4 regions of the Streptomyces sp. NPDC001194 genome follow, and region 1 is predicted to be linked to each of the others. Evidence: riboswitches for the same ligand, from Rfam matches in the RefSeq annotation. Region 1 holds a riboswitch; each other region holds the start of a gene.

What was found. Region 1 has a riboswitch for cobalamin ahead of ACFY1T_RS00910 (ribonucleoside-diphosphate reductase subunit alpha). Riboswitches for the same ligand answer to the same signal wherever they lie in the genome.
Region 2: another riboswitch for cobalamin. It lies ahead of ACFY1T_RS33080 (energy-coupling factor ABC transporter permease); the one in region 1 lies ahead of ACFY1T_RS00910 (ribonucleoside-diphosphate reductase subunit alpha).
Region 3: another riboswitch for cobalamin. It lies ahead of ACFY1T_RS25840 (cobalamin biosynthesis protein); the one in region 1 lies ahead of ACFY1T_RS00910 (ribonucleoside-diphosphate reductase subunit alpha).
Region 4: another riboswitch for cobalamin. It lies ahead of cobN (cobaltochelatase subunit CobN); the one in region 1 lies ahead of ACFY1T_RS00910 (ribonucleoside-diphosphate reductase subunit alpha).

Annotation. Positions count from the first base shown of each region.
Region 1 covers NZ_JBIAXU010000001.1:183,979-186,170, reverse strand. Annotated here, with positions in the region: gene ACFY1T_RS00910 (ribonucleoside-diphosphate reductase subunit alpha) at 1-1,382, opposite strand, end outside; cobalamin riboswitch at 1,521-1,662, opposite strand; gene ACFY1T_RS00905 (GNAT family N-acetyltransferase) at 1,697-2,192, opposite strand, start outside.
Region 2 covers NZ_JBIAXU010000025.1:102,120-104,311, forward strand. Annotated here, with positions in the region: gene cbiQ (cobalt ECF transporter T component CbiQ) at 1-68, opposite strand, end outside; gene ACFY1T_RS33075 (energy-coupling factor ABC transporter substrate-binding protein) at 72-434, opposite strand; gene ACFY1T_RS33080 (energy-coupling factor ABC transporter permease) at 440-1,141, opposite strand; cobalamin riboswitch at 1,170-1,365, opposite strand; gene ACFY1T_RS33085 (flavodoxin family protein) at 1,465-2,178, shown strand.
Region 3 covers NZ_JBIAXU010000015.1:61,609-63,800, reverse strand. Annotated here, with positions in the region: gene ACFY1T_RS25845 (cobyric acid synthase) at 1-13, opposite strand, end outside; gene ACFY1T_RS25840 (cobalamin biosynthesis protein) at 10-969, opposite strand; cobalamin riboswitch at 1,007-1,158, opposite strand; gene ACFY1T_RS25835 (hypothetical protein) at 1,293-1,514, opposite strand; gene ACFY1T_RS25830 (inorganic phosphate transporter) at 1,543-2,192, opposite strand, start outside.
Region 4 covers NZ_JBIAXU010000010.1:200,230-202,421, reverse strand. Annotated here, with positions in the region: gene cobN (cobaltochelatase subunit CobN) at 1-1,233, opposite strand, end outside; cobalamin riboswitch at 1,266-1,404, opposite strand; gene cobG (precorrin-3B synthase) at 1,543-2,192, shown strand, end outside.

The DNA of each region.
Region 1 (2,192 bases):
CCCAGGTTGCAGACGGCGGTCTCGCCGTCGTTGGTGACCTCGATGATCTCGGTGCACAGGTTCGAGGAGTGGACGACGGTGCCCGGCTCGGCGGTCTGGTTCGCCGTGCGGTTGGAGGCGTCCTTGAAGGTCATCCAGCCCTGGCCGGTCTGCGCGAGGGTGCGCATCATCCGGCCGTACAGGTCGCGGGCGGGCATGGTCTTGCGGGCCAGGCCCGCGGCCTCGGCCTTGTGGTACGCGGCGTCGAACTCGTCGCCCCACAGGTCGACCAGCTCGGGCACGTCGGCCGGGGAGAACAGCGACCATTCGGCGTCCGCGTTCACGCGGCGCATGAACTCGTCCGGCACCCAGTGCGCCAGGTTCAGGTTGTGCGTACGGCGCTGGTCCTCGCCCGTGTTGTCGCGGAGCTCCAGGAACTCCTCGATGTCCGCGTGCCAGGTCTCCAGGTAGACCGCGGCGGCGCCCTTGCGGCGGCCGCCCTGGTTCACGGCGGCGACGGAGGCGTCGAGGGTCTTCAGGAACGGCACGATGCCGTTGGAGTGGCCGTTCGTGCCGCGGATCAGCGAACCGCGGGCGCGGATGCGCGAGTATGAGAGACCGATGCCGCCGGCGTGCTTCGACAGACGCGCGACCTGGTGGTAGCGGTCGTAGATCGAGTCGAGCTCGTCCAGCGGGGAGTCCAGCAGGTAGCAGGAGGACATCTGCGGGTGCCGGGTGCCGGAGTTGAAGAGCGTGGGGGAGGACGGCAGGTAGTCGAGGCGGCTCATCAGCCGGTAGAGCGAGGCCACTTCCTCGACGGCCTGGACGCTGTCGTTCTCGGCGAGGCCGCAGGCCACGCGGAGCATGAAGTGCTGCGGGGTCTCGATCACCTGGCGGGTGATCGGGTGACGCAGCAGGTAGCGGCTGTGCAGGGTGCGCAGACCGAAGAAGCCGAAGCGGTCGTCGGCGCCCTCGGCCAGCGTGTGTTCGACCAGCGCGTCCAGGCGGTTCGCGTGCAGCGCCACGAACTCGGCGGTGCGGTCCGCGATCAGGCCCTCGCGGTGGCCCACCGCGACGGAGGCGGAGAAGGAGGTGGCCCCCTGGCCGGCGGCTTCCTCGGCGACGGCCAGCGTCAGCAGCCGGGCGGCGAGGCGGGAGTACGCCGGGTCCTCGGAGATCAGACCGGCCGCGGCCTCCGTGGCCAGCCCGCGCAGTTCGGCCTCGTCGGCGGCGGCGCTGCGCCCGCGGAGCGCGGCGGCGGCGACCCGGCCCGGGTCGGTGTCGGGGAGGTCGGCCGTCAGCTCGGTGAGGGTACGCAGCAGTGCGGCCCCAGGTCCCCCGGTCTCGATTCCGGTGTCGGACGGGTCGGACTCGGCGCGCGGTGCGGAAGGCGCGATGGTCACGGGGGGAGCTCTCCCTCGCTCGGCTCCGGGACACCTGCGGTGCGGCGCGAGCGGGCGCGCGCGGGCATGACGGGGCAGCACCGCGCGGCGTCCACCGGCCCAACCGCGAGGCCCGGACGTATCGACACCCGGTTCGGTCGAGCCGGGCGCACTGTCGGCAGGTCATCGGACTTGCGGTGACACCAATGGGTGTACTTCATACCGTTGCGGGACAGTTCCGGATTCACACCGGATTCCCCTGCGACGACAGCGAGGACGAGCATACATGTGGGGGCCCCTTCATGTGCGACCCCCTAGATGTTGTGTCGGCGTGGCTACAGTTCGAGACCGTACGTGCGCAGAGGGAGGCCGGGGACGGGCTCCCAGTCCCGTTCCGGCGTGCGCACGAAACCGAGCCGTTCGTAGATCCGGTGGGCTCCCACCATCTCGTCCGTGGTGGACAGCACGAGGCGCCGCACGCCCGCGACGGCCCGGGCGCGGTCCGCGCAGGCCCGCACCAGAGCCTCCCCGGCACCCCGCCCGCGGCCTTCCCGGGCGACGGCCAGCATCCGGAACTCGGCCTCGCCGGGTCCGGCGATGTCGCACAGCGGGCTCCCGGGCGCGGCGAAGGCCACCCCGCCGAGGAGCCGGCCGTCGCCCGTCGCGGCGACGAGTATCACCCCGTCGGCGGCGCGCCCGGCCACGTCGCGCAGCCGTGCGAGGTACGGATCGTCCTCGCCGAAGGTGAGCAGCCCGTCCCCGAGGTAGGCCTGCGCGGTGATCTCCCCGAGCGTCCCGTACTCCGCCGCCAGCGCTTCCCTGATCACGATG
Region 2 (2,192 bases), on a different contig from region 1:
AGGGCCTTCTCCAGCGGATGCCGGCGCCGCCACCGGCTGCCGTGCGCCGCCACGTCGATCGGCAGCACCGCCTACGACTCCGCGGCGGCCGTGCCGGGCGCCCCGGAGCCGTCCGGAGCACCCGCGGCGGCGGCGAGGGCGGCGCCCTGGCGGCGGCCCTTGCGGACGCCGAAGTAGTACGCGAGCACGCCCGCGCCCAAGGCCGCCTGGAGGGCGAACAGGGCCGACTCCACCTCCCCGGAGGGGGGTTCGTACAGCGGCGAGAACCAGGGCTCGTAGTCCGGCTTCAGCTCGGTGATGGCCGTCTCCGCCTGCGCGTCGGCGCCCGTGAACGGCTCCTCCTTGCCCTCGCCCATCCCGAGCGCGATCGGCAGCACGGCCAGCGCCGCCACCAGGAGCAGCAGCAGGCCGTTGATCTTCGTGTTCCGGCTCATGCCCATCAGACCGCCGCCTTCCGCTCGCCCTGCACGCCGCGCCCGCTCAGCTTCGCCACGCCCAGCCGGACCAGGTCCGACCTGCTCGACTGCATCAGCAGCCGCATCACGAGCACCGTCAGCAGCCCCTCGCTCACCGCGAGCGGGATCTGGGTCACGGCGAAGATGCCCCCGAACTTCGCGAGCGCGCCGAGGAACCCGGTTCCCGGGTCCGGGAAGGCCAGCGCCAGCTGTACGGAGGTCACGCAGTAGGTGACCAGGTCGGCGAAGAAGGCGCCGAAGAAGACGGTCACCATCAGCGGGACGCCGAAGCGCTTGAGCAGCAGGTAGACCCCGTACCCCGCCCACGGCCCGGCGATCGCCATCGAGAAGACGTTCGCGCCGAGGGTGGTCAGGCCGCCGTGCGCCAGCAGCAGCGCCTGGAAGAGCAGGGTGATCGTGCCGAGCACCGCCATGATCGGCGGCCGGAACAGGATCGCCCCGAGTCCGGTCCCCGTGGGGTGCGAGCAACTGCCCGTCACGGACGGGATCTTCAGCGCGGACAGGACGAAGGTGAATGCTCCGGACGCCCCGAGCAGCAGCGTGCTCTCCGGGTTCGCCTTCACCTCGCGGGTGAGGGCGCGGACGCCGTGGACGACGAACGGAGCGGACGCGGCGCCCCAGGCGACCGCGTGCAATGGGGGCAGGAACCCCTCGGCTATGTGCATGTGTGGGGAGACCTCTCCAGCACCTCGTGGATGGACAACGCGCCCCGGCCGGTCTCCTGGCTCACGGGTGCTGATGCCCTGGCCCCGCCTTCCCGGGCGGTGCGGAACATCCCGCGCCGCCCAGTGGCCTCCCGAAGGAATGGAGCCGGACTTCCCGTTCACAGTGGCGAGGGCCGCACCGGTTTCCCACCGGTTTCCCGAACACCAAGGCCAGCTGACCCTAGTCGGAGGGACGGACCTGTACCAACCCGGCCCGAACGCCCGGACGCCCGAACGGCTGCGGTCCGCTGGCGGCCCCGGCCGCCGCCGCGCAGGCTGGCGGCGTGCCCGCCGACTTCGACTACTCCGACCTGACCGCCGTCTACGTCAACTGCACCCTCAAGCGCTCGCCCGAGACCAGCAACACCGAGGGCCTGATCGACCGCAGCCGCGCCGTCATGGCGGCGGCCGGCGCCCGGACCTCGCTCATCCGCGCCGTCGACCACGACATCGCCACCGGTGTCTGGCCCGACATGACCGAGCACGGCTGGGAAAGCGACCAGTGGCCCGTCCTCTACAGCCAGATCATGGACGCCGACATCCTCGTACTGTGCGGCCCGATCTGGCTCGGCGACAACAGCTCCGTGATGAAGCAGGTCATCGAGCGGCTCTACGCCTGCTCCTCGATCCTGAACGAGCGGGGCCAGTACGCCTATTACGGCCGCGTCGGCGGAGCGCTCATCACCGGCAACGAGGACGGCGTGAAGCACTGCGCGATGAACGTCCTCTACAGCCTCCAGCACCTCGGCTACGCGATCCCGCCGCAGGCCGACGCCGGCTGGATCGGCGAGGCCGGGCCGGGTCCCTCGTACCTCGACCCCGGCTCGGGCGGCCCCGAGAACGACTTCACCAACCGGAACACCACCTTCATGTCCTGGAACCTCATGCACCTGGCCGCCCTGCTCAAGCGCGGGGGCGGCATCCCGGCGCACGGCAACCAGCGCTCGGAGTGGGACGCCGGCTGCCGCTTCGACTTCCCGAACCCCGACTACCGCTGAGCGGTGTCCGGCCG
Region 3 (2,192 bases), on a different contig from region 1:
TCCCGCCGCTCATCCGCGTCCCTTCCGTATGCCGTACGACACCGCACAGCGCAGTGCCACGCACGCTCCCAATGCCAGCCACGTCACCTGACGCGACAGCCGCACCGCGCGTTCGATGTCGCGGACCTGCACGGGCCGCCCCGCCCCGCCGTTCAGCACGGCCCGGTGCTCGACCCGCCCCCCGTACGCCAGGGTGCCCCCCAGCCGCACGCCGAGGGCCCCGGCGAAGGAGGCCTCCACGGGGCCGGCGTTCGGGCTCGGGTGCGCGGCGGCGTCCGCGCGCCAGGCCCGTACGGCTCCCCGCCGGTCGGGCCCGGCCGCTGCGGCGGCCAGCGCGGTCAGCCGGGCGCCCGGCCAGCCCGCGAGGTCGTCGAGCCGGGCCGAGGCCCACCCGTAGCGCAGATGGCGCGGTGACTTGTGGCCGACCATGGCGTCCAGGGTGTTCACGGCGCGGAACGCCAGCAGGCCGGGGACACCGGCGGCGGCGCCCCACACGAGGGCCCCGACCACCGCGTCGGAGGTGTTCTCGGCGACCGACTCCACGACGGCGCGGGCCATCTGCTGCTCGTCCAGGGCCTGAGGATCGCGCCCGCACAGGTGCGGCAGCCGCTCGCGGGCCACCTCGGCGTCCCCGGCGGCCAGCGCGCCGCCGATGGCGCGGGCCTCGCGGCCCAGCGAGGTGCCGCCGACGACGGCCCAGGTGGCCGCGGCGGTCAGGGCGACACGGGCGGCCGCGGGCCCGGAGCGCACGGCGCGGGCGCCCAGCGCGCCGACGGCGGCCGCGCCCCCGACGCACAGGAGGGTGTGCAGGACGCCCCGGCCGCGGTCGTCGCGCCACAGGGCGCGCTCGACGGCGGCGGCGGTTCGTCCGAAGGCGGCCACGGGGTGCCCGCGGCGCGGATCACCGAAGATCCGGTCGCCGATCAGGCCCGCCGTGGCGCCGTACGCGAAGACGCGGTCGGCACGCATGGTGCAGGTATGTCCTCACTCAGGGTCCGCGCCCTGGTTCGACGTGTCCGGCGGTGGGAGTTCCTGGCTCCCGGGGTGCACGAGCCGCGTGCTCCCCGGTGACAGTGGCGGGACCGCGCCGGATTCGCACCGGACTTCCTCTCCATGCCGCCGTATTGGCTCGGGCAGTCCACCACGCACCGCGAAGGCCCGTCAACTCGCCGTTGACCTGCGGCGGGGCAGGTGAACGGCACACGTCACAGACGTACGAAAGCTCCCCCCGGGAAACCCGGGGGGAGCTTTCGTACGCCGTGCCCGAATCGATCGGGTCGGGTCGGCCGGGATCAGGTGACGATCAGGTAGATCCCGTAGGCCACGGCCCCCGCGACGAGCGCGAAGCAGGCGTACGCACCGCTGCGGGCGAGGGCGGCGGTCCCGCCCTGCTCGGTGGCGGCCTCGTGCTTGGAGAGGCCCACCAGGCCCAGCGTGAACAGGGCCACGAGGGCGACGGTGGCGGAGAGGCTGACCCCGAAGACGGAGCCGAGTGCTGCCCAGTCGATCTTCATGCTGCGGATTCCTCTGTCGTTCTCGGGGTCAGACCGCGGCGGCGGGAGCCGCCGGCGTGGCCGGGGCGGCAGCCGGGATGGTGGCCTTCAGCGCCTCGTCGGTGACCGCGGCGGTCGTACCGGCGGCGGCCTCGGCGGCCACCGTCGGCGGGACGGTGACGGCGGCCATGGCCGTGGTGACCACACCCGGCGCCTCGGCGGCGGCCGGCTGCACCTCGTTGACGTTGCTGTGGTCGACGACCTGGCGGCGCGAGATGAGCCAGATGGCGACGCAGGAGGCGACCAGGAACAGCGCGACCGCGGCGACGCCGACGTCACCGGTGCGCATGACCAGCTCGGCGCCGGAGGCGACGACGGCGGCGGCCGGCAGGGTCAGGCCCCAGGCGATGAACATGCGGGTGGCGGTGGACCAGCGGACCACGCCGCCCTTGCGGCCCAGGCCCGCACCCATGACGGCGCCGGAGCACGCGTGCGTGGTGGAGAGGGAGAAGCCGAGGGTGGAGGAGGCCAGGATGACGCTCGCGGCCGAGGTCTGGGCGGCGAAGCCCTGCTGCGGCTGGAGGTCGGTCAGGCCGCTGCCCATGGTGCGGATGATGCGCCAGCCACCCAGGTAGGTGCCCATCGCGATCGCCATGCCGGCGGAGACGATGACCCACACCGGCGGGTTGGAGCCGGGCG
Region 4 (2,192 bases), on a different contig from region 1:
GGCCAGCTGCTCCTCGGTCAGCCAGTCCTGGTCGTGGCCGCCGGCCTCGATCAGGGCGCGGATCAGCTCGTCGCCGTCGCCCGAGACCAGGCCCGGGACGTCCTCGACGGGGCCGAAGTCGTATCCGCCCGCGATGAGGGTGCGCAGCAGCTCCACGGCGCTGGCCGGGGTGTCCAGGCCGACCGCGTTGCCGATGCGGGAGTGCTTGGTGGGGTACGCCGAGAGGACGAGCGCGACCTTCTTGTCGCGGCGCTCGATGTGCCGCAGCCGGGCGTGCCGGACGGCGATGCCGGCCACGCGGGCGGCGCGCTCGGGGTCGGCCACGTACGCGGGCAGGCCGTCCTCGTCGAGCTCCTTGAAGGAGAACGGGACGGTGATCAGGCGGCCGTCGAACTCGGGCACGGCGACCTGCGTCGCGGCGTCGAGCGGGGAGAGGCCCTCGTCGTTCTCCTCCCAGGCGCTGCGCGAGCCGGTCAGGCACAGGGCCTGCAGGATCGGCACGCCGAGCCCGGCGAGCGCGCCCGCGTCCCAGGACTCGTCGTCGCCGCCGGCCGAGGCCGTCGCGGGCTTGGTGCCGCCGGCCGCGAGCACCGTGGTGACGATCGCGTCCGCCGACTCCAGCCGCGCGATGAGCTCCGGCTCGGGCGCGCGCAGGGAGGACACGTACAGCGGGACGGGCGTCCCGCCGGCCTCCACGATCGCGTCGCACAGCGCGTGCACGAAGGCGGTGTTGCCGCTCATCTGGTGGGCGCGGTAGTACAGCACCGCGATGCGCGGGCCGTACGGGCGCACCGGGGTGCGCTCCAGCGGGCCCCAGGTGGGCGCCGCGGCCGGCGGCTCGAAGCCGTGTCCGGTGAGCAGCACGGTGTCGGAGAGGAAGCGCGCCAGCTGGTCCAGGTTGGCGGGGCCGCCGTGGGCGAGGTAGCCGTGCGCCTCGGCCGCGATGCCGATCGGGACCGTCGAGGCCTCCATCAGCTGGGCGTCCGGGGCCTGTTCGCCGGTGAGGACGACCACCGGGCGGGTCTGGTCCGGCGCCAGGAGCAGGTCGAGCCCGTCCTGCCAGGCGCGCAGGCCGCCCAGGAGGCGTACGACGACCAGGTCGACGCCGTCGAGCAGGGCGGGGAGGTCGTCGAGGGGAAGGCGGGAGGGGTTCGCGAACCGGTACGGCACGGGGCCGTCCGCGGCGCGGGCGCTGAGCAGATCGGTGTCGGACGTCGACAGCAGCAGGATCATGCGGCGGCATGCCTTCCTCGGGGTTTCCGCGCCCCGGGCAGTGAGGACAGCGGGAGTTCCTGACTCACCCGGCGGATCGCTCCGCGGGGTTCACAGTGGCGGGACCGCGCCGGATTCGCACCGGGCTTCCTCCCAGCGGGCCACGTGGCTCCGCCGGTGGTCATCTTAGGTGGCCTTCTCGCGGGCCGGGAGTGGGGGTGGCCGCGCCCGGGGAGCGGATCGGGGCAGGTCGGGCGGAGGGCGGGGCGCACGGGGCGGGTGGTGACGGACACAGGCCGGGGCAGGTCAATCGTGGGTATGCTCGCCGCCATGCCGCCCCAGCCCCCTTCCGCCGCACCGCGGGACGAACCGGTCATACGTGACCGCGGTGACGCCTGCCCCGGTGCGCTGCGGCTGCACGCGGCGGACGACGGGTACCTGGCCCGGATCCGGATACCCGGCGGAATGCTCGACGCGGACGCGGCCCTGCTGCTGGCCGACGCGGCGGACCGGCTCGGCGACGGCCGCATCGACCTCACCTCGCGGGGCAACGCGCAGCTGCGCGGGCTCGGCGCGAGCTGCGGGGGCGAGCTGCAGGGCGTGCTCGTACGCGCCGGGCTGCTGCCCGCACCCACCCACGAGCGGGTCCGCAACATCGTCGCCTCGCCGCTGACCGGCCTGGACCGGAGCGGTCTGCCCGATGTGGCGCCGTGGGTCGCGGAGCTGGACCGGCTGCTGTGCGCGAGCGGGGCGGCGGCCGGGCTGTCCGGACGCTTCCTGTTCGCCCTCGACGACGGACGCGGGGACGTCACCTCGCTCGACGCCGACGTGAACCTGGCAGCGGTCCGGGGCGGGGAGCGGGCCCTGCTGTGGACCGCAGATCCCGCGGACGCCCTGCTCGTGGCCGCCGCCGACGGGCCGCGGGCCGCGCTCGTCGCCGCCTCGTACTTCCTGGACGCCGTCCGCCGGGCCGGTACCCG